2 regions of the Streptomyces vietnamensis genome follow, and region 2 is predicted to be linked to the other one. Evidence: predicted binding sites of a transcription regulator. Region 2 holds the regulator's gene; the other holds the start of a gene.

Region 1 (5,509 bases), 1.8 Mb from region 2:
GCCTTCGGCTTCACCACCCTCTCCTGCTCCTCCACCGGCAACCTGGCCGGCGCCGTCGGCGCCGCCGCCGCCCGCGCCGGCTTCCGCTCCTGCGTGTTCATCCCGCACGACCTGGAGCAGGGCAAGGTCGTCATGGCCGGTGTCTACGGCGGTGACCTCGTCGCCATCGAGGGCAACTACGACGACGTCAACCGCTTCTGCTCGGAGCTCATCGGCGACCCGCTCGGCGAGGGCTGGGGCTTCGTGAACGTCAACCTCCGCCCGTACTACGGCGAGGGCTCCAAGACGCTCGCGTACGAGATCTGCGAGCAGCTCGGCTGGGTCATCCCCGACCAGCTCGTCATCCCGATCGCCTCGGGCTCGCAGCTGACGAAGATCGACAAGGGTCTGCAGGAGCTCATCAAGCTCGGCCTCGTCGAGGACAAGCCGTACAAGATCTTCGGCGCCCAGGCCGAGGGCTGCTCCCCGGTGTCGGCGGCCTTCAAGGCCGGGCACGACGTCGTACGGCCCCAGAAGCCGAACACCATCGCCAAGTCCCTCGCCATCGGCAACCCGGCCGACGGCCCGTACGTCCTCGACATCGCCCGCCGGACCGGCGGCGCCGTGGAGGACGTCGACGACGAGCAGGTCGTCGACGCCATCAAGCTGCTCGCGCAGACCGAGGGCGTCTTCGCCGAGACCGCGGGCGGCGTGACCGTCGGCGTCACCAAGAAGCTCGTCGAGGCCGGTCTCATCGACCCGAGCCTCACCACCGTCGTCCTCAACACCGGCGACGGACTCAAGACCCTGGACGCGGTGGCCGAAACCTCTCAGGCGACCGCCACCATCCGCCCGAGCCTGGACGCGTTCCGCGACGCCGGCCTGGCGCTCTGAAAGGTAACGAAGACATGGCCGTGAACGTCCGCATCCCCACCATCCTCCGCACCTACACGGGCGGGCAGTCCGAGGTCCAGGCCGAGGGCGCGACCCTCGCCGAGGTCATCGCGGACCTGGAGAAGAACCACACCGGCATCGCCGCCCGCGTCCTGGACGACCAGGGAAAGCTGCGCCGCTTCGTCAACGTCTACGTCAACGACGACGACGTGCGCTTCGAGCAGGGCCTGGAGACGGCCACCCCGGCCGGCGCGGGCGTCTCGATCATCCCGGCCGTCGCCGGAGGCTGCTGATCCTCGGCTGAGCCTTCGCCGAGGCCTACCGGTCAGTACGAATTGCCCCTTCCGCGCGATAAGCGGAAGGGGCAATTCTGCATGGTTGAGCGCGGTAGAGTTGGGGAAGTCCCCTCCGCTGCGCATGCCGAACGCATATGAGAATGCGTCTCCGCACGACAAGAAGCAGCCAAAGTGCCTGCACGTTGTGTACGTTCTGCGTGCTTTGCCGGGCCCGACTTGCCCCGTGATCCAGGGGATTATCCCCAATTCCCCTTTCCGGCGCGCCCAGAATTCTCGGTCGAATGACCTGTTGCAGAGGGCAGTTGGGCAGATACATTCAGCGGCGGTCGACGCGTTCCGGCGCAGGGTCTGACCCGGGTCCGCGAGGTGCGGTCCCGCGCAAGGGCCAGTAATAGGGGAGTTAGGCATGGCTCAGGGCACCGTCAAGTGGTTCAACGCGGAGAAGGGCTACGGCTTCATCGCGGTAGACGGTGGTGCGGATGTTTTCGTCCACTACAGCGCGATCCAGATGGATGGCTACCGCAGCCTCGAAGAGGGCCAGCGGGTCGAGTTCGAGATCTCGCAGGGCCAGAAGGGTCCGCAGGCGGACATGGTCAAGCTCGCCGTCTGAGCGCGGCGCGATCGGCCACCGACGCAACGCCGTCGAGGGGTCCGCATCCCTGAGGGGATGCGGACCCCTCGTGCGTTCCCGGACCCCTCGTGCGTTCCCGGACCCCTCGTGCGTTCCCGGACCCCTCGTGCGTTCCCGGACCCCTCGTGCGTTCCCGGGCTCCTTGCGCGTTCTCGGGTCCCTGGTGTGCTCCCGGGCCCTTCGCGCGTTCCCGGCCCCCTCGTGCGTTCCGCCCCGGCCACCCCCTGGTCACCTCCCGAAACGCGAGAGTCGCTTGCACTCTCCTAGGGCGAGTGCTAATCATTGGCGTTAGCACTCGGAAGGTGAGAGTGCTACGAGGATCGGGCAGACGAGGCCGCCGGCCGGGTGGGGCAAGGAACCACACGGAGTCGCGGAGGCCGTCCGTCGCGGGCGTCGGCGCGGTCCTGGAGCGTTATCCACCCCATGTCCGGGAGGACCACTTCACATGGCCAAGATCATCGCGTTCGACGAGGAGGCCCGGCGCGGTCTCGAGCGCGGCATGAACCAGCTCGCTGACGCCGTCAAGGTCACCCTCGGCCCCAAGGGTCGCAACGTCGTCCTCGAGAAGAAGTGGGGCGCCCCCACGATCACCAACGATGGTGTCTCCATCGCCAAGGAGATCGAGCTCGAGGACCCGTACGAGAAGATCGGCGCCGAGCTGGTCAAGGAAGTCGCCAAGAAGACGGACGACGTCGCCGGCGACGGTACGACCACCGCCACCGTCCTCGCCCAGGCGCTCGTCCGCGAGGGTCTCCGCAACGTCGCCGCCGGTGCCAACCCGATGGCCCTCAAGCGCGGCATCGAGAAGGCCGTCGAGGCCGTCTCCGGCGCCCTCCTCGAGCAGGCGAAGGATGTCGAGACCAAGGAGCAGATCGCTTCCACGGCCTCCATCTCCGCCGCCGACACCCAGATCGGCGAGCTCATCGCCGAGGCGATGGACAAGGTCGGCAAGGAAGGCGTCATCACCGTCGAGGAGTCGCAGACCTTCGGTCTGGAGCTCGAGCTCACCGAGGGCATGCGCTTCGACAAGGGCTACATCTCGGCGTACTTCGCCACCGACATGGAGCGCATGGAGGCGTCGCTCGACGACCCGTACCTCCTGATCGTCAACTCCAAGATCTCCTCCGTGAAGGACCTCCTTCCGCTCCTGGAGAAGGTCATGCAGTCGGGCAAGCCGCTGCTGATCATCGCCGAGGACGTCGAGGGCGAGGCCCTGTCGACCCTGGTCGTCAACAAGATCCGCGGCACCTTCAAGTCCGTCGCCGTCAAGGCCCCGGGCTTCGGCGACCGCCGCAAGGCCATGCTGAACGACATCGCCATCCTCACGGGCGGCACGGTCATCTCCGAGGAGGTCGGCCTCAAGCTCGAGAACGCGGGCCTGGACCTGCTCGGCCGCGCCCGCAAGGTCGTCATCACCAAGGACGAGACCACCATCGTCGACGGTGCCGGTGACAGCGAGCAGGTCGCCGGTCGCGTGAACCAGATCCGCGCCGAGATCGAGAACTCCGACTCGGACTACGACCGCGAGAAGCTGCAGGAGCGCCTGGCGAAGCTCGCCGGCGGTGTTGCGGTCATCAAGGCCGGTGCCGCGACCGAGGTCGAGCTCAAGGAGCGCAAGCACCGCATCGAGGACGCCGTTCGCAACGCGAAGGCGGCCGTCGAGGAGGGCATCGTCGCCGGCGGTGGCGTGGCCCTGCTCCAGGCCTCCAACGTCTTCGAGAAGCTCGAGGGCGACCTGACGGGCGACGAGGCCACCGGTGCCAACATCGTCAAGCTGGCCCTCGAGGCCCCGCTGAAGCAGATCGCCGTCAACGCCGGCCTCGAGGGCGGCGTCGTGGCGGAGAAGGTCCGCAACCTGCCCGTCGGCCACGGCCTGAACGCCGCGACCAACGAGTACGTCGACCTCATCGCCGAGGGCATCATCGACCCGGCGAAGGTCACGCGCTCCGCGCTGCAGAACGCCGCGTCGATCGCCGCGCTGTTCCTCACCACCGAGGCCGTCATCGCCGACAAGCCGGAGAAGGCCGCCGCGCCGGCCGGCGGCGGCATGCCGGGCGGTGACATGGACTTCTGATCCTGACGGATCGGCAGTTCATCGCTGAACGCGCAACCCGCGAACGCGAACGAGGGCGGCACCCCCACCAGGGGGTGCCGCCCTCGGGCGTTTCTCAGTGACGCTGATCAGGGGCGCCGATCAGTGACGCTGATCAGGGGCGCCGATCAGCGCACGTCGACGTAGTCCCCGCCGGCCGAGGCCGGGGAGTTGAAGTGCCGGTAGTCGCCGAAGCAGTAGATCCGCCAGCTGCCGTCGGCGCTCGCCCTCGCCTTCAGGGAGACCTTTCCGGCGGAGCTGGAGCGACCGGAGGCCACGGTCTTCCAGGTCGTCGAGCCCTTCGCCTGGAACTGCAGGACGACCGGAGCGTTCCCGTACGCCCGCCAGGCCCCGTCCCAGTAGTGCTGGAGCCCGCCGGTCGCGGTCACGTACCCGCCCTTGGCGACCGGCTCGGGGCCGGCGTTCAGGGAGACGATCCGGGTGTCGTTGCGGGCGAGCCGGAAGGACCCGGAGCCGGACTCCGCGAACTGGTCGCTGGTCAGGTGCCGGACCCGGAACCAGCCGCCGCGGCTCGCGGCCTTGAGCGTGAACGCGTTGTAGTACGAGTCGCTCACGCTCGTCGTGGCGATCTTCTTCCAGCCGCCGTCGACGGACTGTTCCAGCTGGATGTACTGCGCCCCCATGATGGACGTCTCCCCTCCGTACATGGCGCGGAAGGTGCCGGTGACCGTGACCCGGCCGTCGGCGGAGAGGCCGATGGACGTGAGGTCGGTGCGGGACTCCTTGGGGATGGCGAGCGGCCCGTAGACCGATTCGAAGTTCAGGTACCGGTCCGGGGATTCGACCGTCCAGCCGCCCGCCTCCCCGCCCGAGGCGGCGACGAGCTTCGCGCTGAAGCGGCCGTCCGCCCCCGTGGAGACGGTCACGGGCGTGCCGATCCCGTACTGGGGGGCGCCGATGCGCACCCGGACGGGTTCGTTCGCGACCGGCGCGTTCCCGGCCGCCGGGTCGGTCATCCGGCCGCTGATGGTGACGGTCGTGCCGTTGAGCGCCCGCTTCTTGTCGGCGGTGGCCGTGACGGTCACCTTGCGCGGCACCCATTCGTAGACGCTGTGGGGCGTCTCGACGGAGCCGTGGACCTCGGCGGTGTCCTCCGAGAAGGACGCCCAGACGTTGCTGTAGCTGCCGAGGTCCTCGCTGGTGATCGGGTACGCCTCGCCCTTGAACCGGCCGGTCGCGTCGGTGACGGCCTGGGCCGTGGGGGCGGTCTCCCTGGGGACCAGCCGGTAGGAGACCGAGCGGCCCTCCAGCGGCACCGCGTCCCCGGATCCGGGCTGGATCCCGACGAGGGTGCCGGAGGGGTAGGTGTTGCGGTCGGTGTAGGTGGGCTTGCTGAGGCTGAAGGCGGGCATCGCCGGGCGCAGCCGGAAGTCGAGCTGTCCGGCGTCGGTGCGGGTGAGCTTGTTGCCGAGCGAGTCGGTGGCGGTGACGTCGATGGAGTACGTGCCGAGGGCCGGGATGGTGCCGCCGTCCTCGACGAGCTTCAGCGTGGCCTCGTCGGGCAGCCGGAAGGTGTTGGCGAGCCTCGGGTCCCAGACGGGTCCCGGGGTGAGCGACGGGATGTCGGCGAGGACGGTGTCGCCCTGCCGGATCCGG
Region 2 (5,509 bases):
TGGCGTCGTAGGCGTCGTCACGGCCCTCGTCGGTCTCGCCGAGGGGGGTGTCGTACCAGGTGGACTCGCCCGCGAGCTGGTGGCGGTAGACCTCGACGGCGGCGGGGTCGGCGGGCCGGCCGTCCTGCGGCATGAAGAGGTTGACCCCGAAGGGGCGTGCGGTGAGCCCGCGTACCCGCTTGATCTCCTGGTACAGGCCTCCGGCCGTCTTGTACCCGCCGGCGAGGAACCCGAGCGCCCCGGCCTCGCAGACGGCTCCGACGAGCTCGGGACAGGAGGCGCCACCCGCCATGGGGGCCTGCACGATCGGGAACCGAGAGAGATCGTTCAGTGCGGTGGTGGACATATGGGCATCGTGTCATGCGCGGTCCGGGACGCGGGAAAGGGGCGGCACGGGAGTGCCGCCCCTTTCCGCTGCGTACGGATCAGCGCCCGTCGAAGGCGTCCTTCAGGCGCGAGAACAAGCCCTGCTGCCCCGGCTGACTGTGCTGACCCGGGGGGACGCCCCCCGGACCCCCAGCCGAGCGCCTACCGCCCGTTGAACGCGTCCTTGAGCCGCGAGAACAGCCCCTGCTGCCCAGGCTGGAACTGGCCGGTGGGCCGTTCCTCTCCCCGCAGCTTGGCCAGTTCGCGCAGCAGACGCTCCTGCTCGGCGTCGAGCTTGTTCGGGGTCGTCACCTCGACGTGCACGATCAGGTCGCCCCGGCCGTTGCCCCGCAGGTGCGTCACGCCGCGCCCGTGCAGCGGGATCGACTGGCCGGACTGCGTGCCCGGGCGGATGTCGATCTCCTCGACGCCGTCGAGGGTCTGCAGCGGCACCTTCGTGCCGAGCGCTCCCGCCGTCATCGGGATGGTGACCGTGCAGTGCAGGTCGTCCCCGCGCCGCTGGAAGACCTCGTGCGGGGTCTCGTGGATCTCGACGTACAGGTCGCCGGCGGGGCCGCCGCCGGGGCCGACCTCGCCCTCGCCCGCGAGCTGGATGCGGGTGCCGTTGTCGACACCGGCCGGGATCTTGACCGTGAGCGTACGGCGGGACCGCACGCGGCCGTCGCCGGCGCACTCGGGGCACGGCGTCGGCACGACCGTACCGAAGCCCTGGCACTGCGGGCAGGGCCGGGAGGTCATGACCTGGCCGAGGAAGGACCGGGTGACCTGGGAGACCTCGCCGCGGCCGCGGCACATGTCACAGGTCTGCGCGGAGGTGCCGGGCGCGGCGCCCTCGCCCGAACAGGTGGTGCAGACGACCGCCGTGTCGACCTGGATGTCCTTGGTCGTACCGAAGGCCGCCTCGTTGAGGTCGATCTCCAGGCGGATCATGGCGTCCTGGCCGCGGCGGGTCCGCGAGCGCGGGCCGCGCTGCGAGGCCGTGCCGAAGAAGGCGTCCATGATGTCGGAGAAGTTGCCGAAGCCGCCCGCTCCGAAGCCACCGCCCGCGCCACCGCCGCCGGAGGCCGAGAGCGGGTCGCCGCCGAGGTCGTAGACCTGCTTCTTCTGCGGGTCCGAGAGGACCTCGTAGGCGGCGTTGATCTCCTTGAAGCGTTCCTGCGTCTTCGGATCGGGATTGACGTCCGGGTGCAGCTCGCGCGCGAGCCTCCGGAACGCCTTCTTGATCTCGTCCTGGGACGCGTCGCGGCGCACGCCGAGTACGGCGTAGTAGTCCGTGGCCACTTACGACTCCGCCAGGATCTGTCCGACGTAACGTGCCACTGCGCGTACCGCTCCCATCGTTCCGGGGTAGTCCATGCGGGTCGGTCCGACCACGCCGAGTTTGGCGACTGCCTCGCCGCCCGAACCGTAGCCGACCGAGACGACGGACGTGGAGCTCAGCCCCTCGTGGGCGTTCTCGTGCCCGATGCGTACGGTCATGCCCGATTCCTTGGCCTCGCCGAGCAGCTTGAGGAGCACGACCTGCTCCTCCAGAGCCTCAAGGACGGGCCTGATCATCAGGGGGAAGTCGTGTCCGAAGCGGGCGAGATTGGCGGTGCCGCCGATCATCAGCCGCTCCTCGTGCTCCTCGACGAGCGTTTCGAGGAGGGTCGCGAGCACGGTCGAGACCGTGGCGCGGTCCTCGGCCTCCTCGAAGGACTCGGGGAGGTCCTGCACCAGCTGCGGCACGTCGGCGAACCGGCGGCCGACGACCCGGCTGTTGAGCCGGGCCCGCAGGTCGGCGAGCGAGGTCTCGCCGAAGGGCGCGGGGCAGTCGACGACGCGCTGCTCGACCCGGCCGGTGTCGGTGATGAGGACGAGCATCAGGCGGGCGGGGGCCAGCGAGAGCAGCTCCACGTGCCGGACGGTCGAGCGGGTCAGCGAGGGGTACTGGACGACGGCGACCTGGCGGGTCAGCTGAGCGAGCAGCCGCACGGTGCGCCCGACGACGTCGTCGAGGTCGACGGCTCCGTCGAGGAAGTTGTGGATGGCCCGCCGCTCGGGCGTCGACAGCGGCTTGACGCCGGCGAGCCGGTCGACGAAGAGCCGGTAGCCCTTGTCGGTGGGGATGCGCCCCGCACTGGTGTGAGGCTGGGCGATGTACCCCTCCTCCTCGAGGACGGCCATGTCGTTGCGCACGGTGGCGGGCGACACGCCGAGCTTGTGGCGCTCGGTGAGCGCCTTGGAGCCGACGGGCTCCTCCGTCCCGACGTAGTCCTGGACGATGGCGCGCAGGACCTCGAGTCTGCGTTCGCTGAGCATCGTGCGCACCTCCAGCTGTCGTCGTCGTTCCGGTTGCTCCGCTTTTGGCACTCGCCCTGTCCGAGTGCCAGCGATCCCCCGGCCAGTGTACGGCGGCGGGCATCGCTCCTGGCAAGGAGGCGGCGCCCGCACCGGTTAGCGTCGCCCCATGGACGTGGATTGGGAAGCGTACGGATGGGAGCGCCTCGCGGACGGAGTCGGCAGGCGCCGACTGCCCGGCTGGGACGCCACGGTGGGCCTTGTCGTGGGTACGCGGGCGGTATTGCTGTACGACACGGGGTCCTCGCTCGCGGAGGGCGCGGAGCTGCGGGCACAGATCACGGCACTCACGGGCGGCCGAAAGGTGACACACATCGCACTGAGCCACCCCCACTTCGACCACGTCTTCGGCACGGCGGTGTTCGCAGGCGCGGAGGTCTTCGGCGCGGTGGGCTCGGACGAGCTCCTCTCCCTGGCCCGGGAACGGGAGGCGCTGCGCGAGGACGCGGTACGGCAAGGGATCGATCCGCAGACGGCGGCGGAGGCGGTGGACGTCCTGGTGGCCCCCCGGCACGTGGTCTCGGGCGAGTGGACGCTCGACCTGGGCGACCGCCAGGTGCTCCTGGCGAACGTGGGCCCCGGCCACACGGGCCACGACCTGGCGCTCTGCGTCCCGGGCGGGCGCGAGGTCGTCTTCTGCGGGGACCTGGTGGAGGAGTCGGGCGAACCGCAGGCGGGCCCGGACGCGATCCCGTCCCGCTGGCCGGACGCCCTGGACCGCCTGCTCGCCCTGGGCGGCGAGGAGGCGGCGTACGTACCGGGGCACGGGGCGGTGGTGGACGCCACGTTCGTGAGGGCACAGCGCGATGAACTGGCACGGCGCTTCGACGTGCCCTAACGTCACCCGAATGCGCAGCTACAACCCGGATCTGACGCCGCCTTGACTGCATCTCCCGGGGGATGACCCCCGGACCCCCAGCAGATTCCCCGCCACCGCGTCCTGGACAGAATCGAGCCCATGCGCAGTTACAACCCCGATCTGACACCGCCCTGGAAGAAGTCGGCGCCCGTGCCGGAGGTCCCGGCGGACCCCGACCTGGTCGTCGAGGAGGTCACCACGGGCTTCTGCGGGGCGGTGATCCGCTGCGAGGCGGGCACGGTGACGCTGGAGGACCGGTTCGGCAAGCACCGGGTCTTCCCGCTGGAGCCGCGCGGCTTCCTCCTGGAGGGCGAGGTCGTGACCCTGGTCCGGCCGGTGGCGGGCGGTCCGGTGCGCCCGACCCGTACGGCCTCGGGCTCGATCGCCGTACCCGGCGCACGCGCGCGCGTGGCACGGGCGGGCCGGATCTACGTCGAGGGCCGCCACGACGCGGAACTCGTGGAACGGGTCTGGGGCGACGACCTGCGGATCGAGGGCGTGGTCGTGGAGTACCTGGAGGGCGTCGACGACCTGCCGTCGATCGTCGCGGAGTTCGGCCCGGGACCGGACGCCCGGCTGGGCGTCCTGGTGGACCACCTGGTCCCGGGCTCGAAGGAGTCGAGGATCGCCGCCCAGGTCACGGGCCCGGACGTGCTGGTCGTGGGCCACCCGTACATCGACGTCTGGGAGGCGGTGAAGCCGTCCGCCCTGGGCATCCCGGCCTGGCCGGCGGTCCCCCGGGGCCAGGACTGGAAGACGGGCGTCTGCCGGGCCCTGGGCTGGCCCTCGGACAACACGGGCGCGGTCTGGCAGGCGATCCTCAAGCGCGTGACGTCCTACAAGGACCTGGAGCCGGAGCTGCTCGGCCGAGTGGAGGAACTGATCGACTTCGTAACGGCCCCGTAGACCGCCAGACCAACGCCCACCACCGTGCGGACCCGCACCCGGCTGGGCAGCGCCTTCGCCGCCCCCGTTGTGGGCGCCTCGTGCCGCCCCCGTTGTGGGCAGTCGTTCCGCTGGGGCGGAACGGGTGGGCACAACGGACCCGCGCCCTGCCGGCGCCCGAGGCTTCCGCGCCTGGACCCGCACCACGTCGTGCGGCGCCGCTGGGGTGCGGGTCCAGGCGCGGGAGCCTAGGCCCGGCTGGGGGCGCCGTCCCGTGTGCCCACCCGTCCCGCCCCAGCGGGACGATTGCCCACACGGCGGGTGGGCGACGCCCAGCCGGGCGCGGGCACCACGCGGGCGCGGGGCGAAGGCCCAGCCGGGCACGGGCCCACACGGAGGGCGGCGAAGGGCACCGCCCAGCACGGGCGCGGGCCCACACGGCGGCGGGTGCGGGTCCGCGACGGGGCGGCGGGCTAGTCCACCAGGTCCCGGACCACCGCGTCGGCAAGCAGCCGCCCCCGCAGCGTAAGAACCGCCCGCCCCTCCCCGTACGGCCCCGCCTCAAGGAGCCCCTCCGCGAGGGCCTTGCGGGAGGCGGCCAGGCCCTCCGGCCTGAGGAGGTCCAGCGGGCACCCCTCCCGAAGCCGCAGCTCGAGCAGGATCCGCTCCACCCGCCGGTCCTCGTCCGCGAGGATCTCCCGCCCGGCACCGGGCGACCGGCCACCCGCCAGCGCAGCGGCGTACGCCCCGGGGTGCTTCACGTTCCACCACCGGACGCCGCCCACGTGCGAGTGGGCACCGGGCCCCGCGCCCCACCAGTCGGCGCCGCGCCAGTACAGCTCGTTGTGGAGGCAGCGCCCGGCCTCGGAGGTGGCCCAGTTGGACACCTCGTACCAGGAGAAGCCCGCCTCCTCGAAGGCCGCGTCGGCGATCAGGTACCGGTCGGCGTGCACGTCGTCGTCGGTCATGGGCACTTCACCGCGCCGGATGCGCCGGGCGAGCTGCGTGCCCTCCTCGACGATCAGGGCGTACGCGCTG

The links. The regulator HrcA, encoded in region 2, represses chaperone genes, less so after heat shock. The targets are predictions, from matches to a motif close to TTNGCACTCNGNNNNNCNGAGTGCNAA.
Region 1: the regulator HrcA is predicted to act here: its motif matches at 2,053-2,079, upstream of groL (chaperonin GroEL).

Annotation. Positions count from the first base shown of each region.
Region 1 covers NZ_CP010407.1:4,672,021-4,677,529, forward strand. The annotation lists gene thrC (threonine synthase) at 1-873, shown strand, start outside; gene SVTN_RS20985 (MoaD/ThiS family protein) at 888-1,166, shown strand; gene SVTN_RS20990 (cold-shock protein) at 1,576-1,779, shown strand; gene groL (chaperonin GroEL) at 2,246-3,874, shown strand; gene SVTN_RS41085 (hypothetical protein) at 4,021-5,509, opposite strand, start outside.
Region 2 covers NZ_CP010407.1:2,824,319-2,829,827, forward strand. The annotation lists gene SVTN_RS12620 (nitronate monooxygenase) at 1-346, opposite strand, end outside; gene dnaJ (molecular chaperone DnaJ) at 529-1,668, opposite strand; gene hrcA (heat-inducible transcriptional repressor HrcA) at 1,669-2,688, opposite strand; gene SVTN_RS12635 (MBL fold metallo-hydrolase) at 2,837-3,565, shown strand; gene SVTN_RS12640 (DUF3097 domain-containing protein) at 3,686-4,492, shown strand; gene hemW (radical SAM family heme chaperone HemW) at 4,945-5,509, opposite strand, start outside.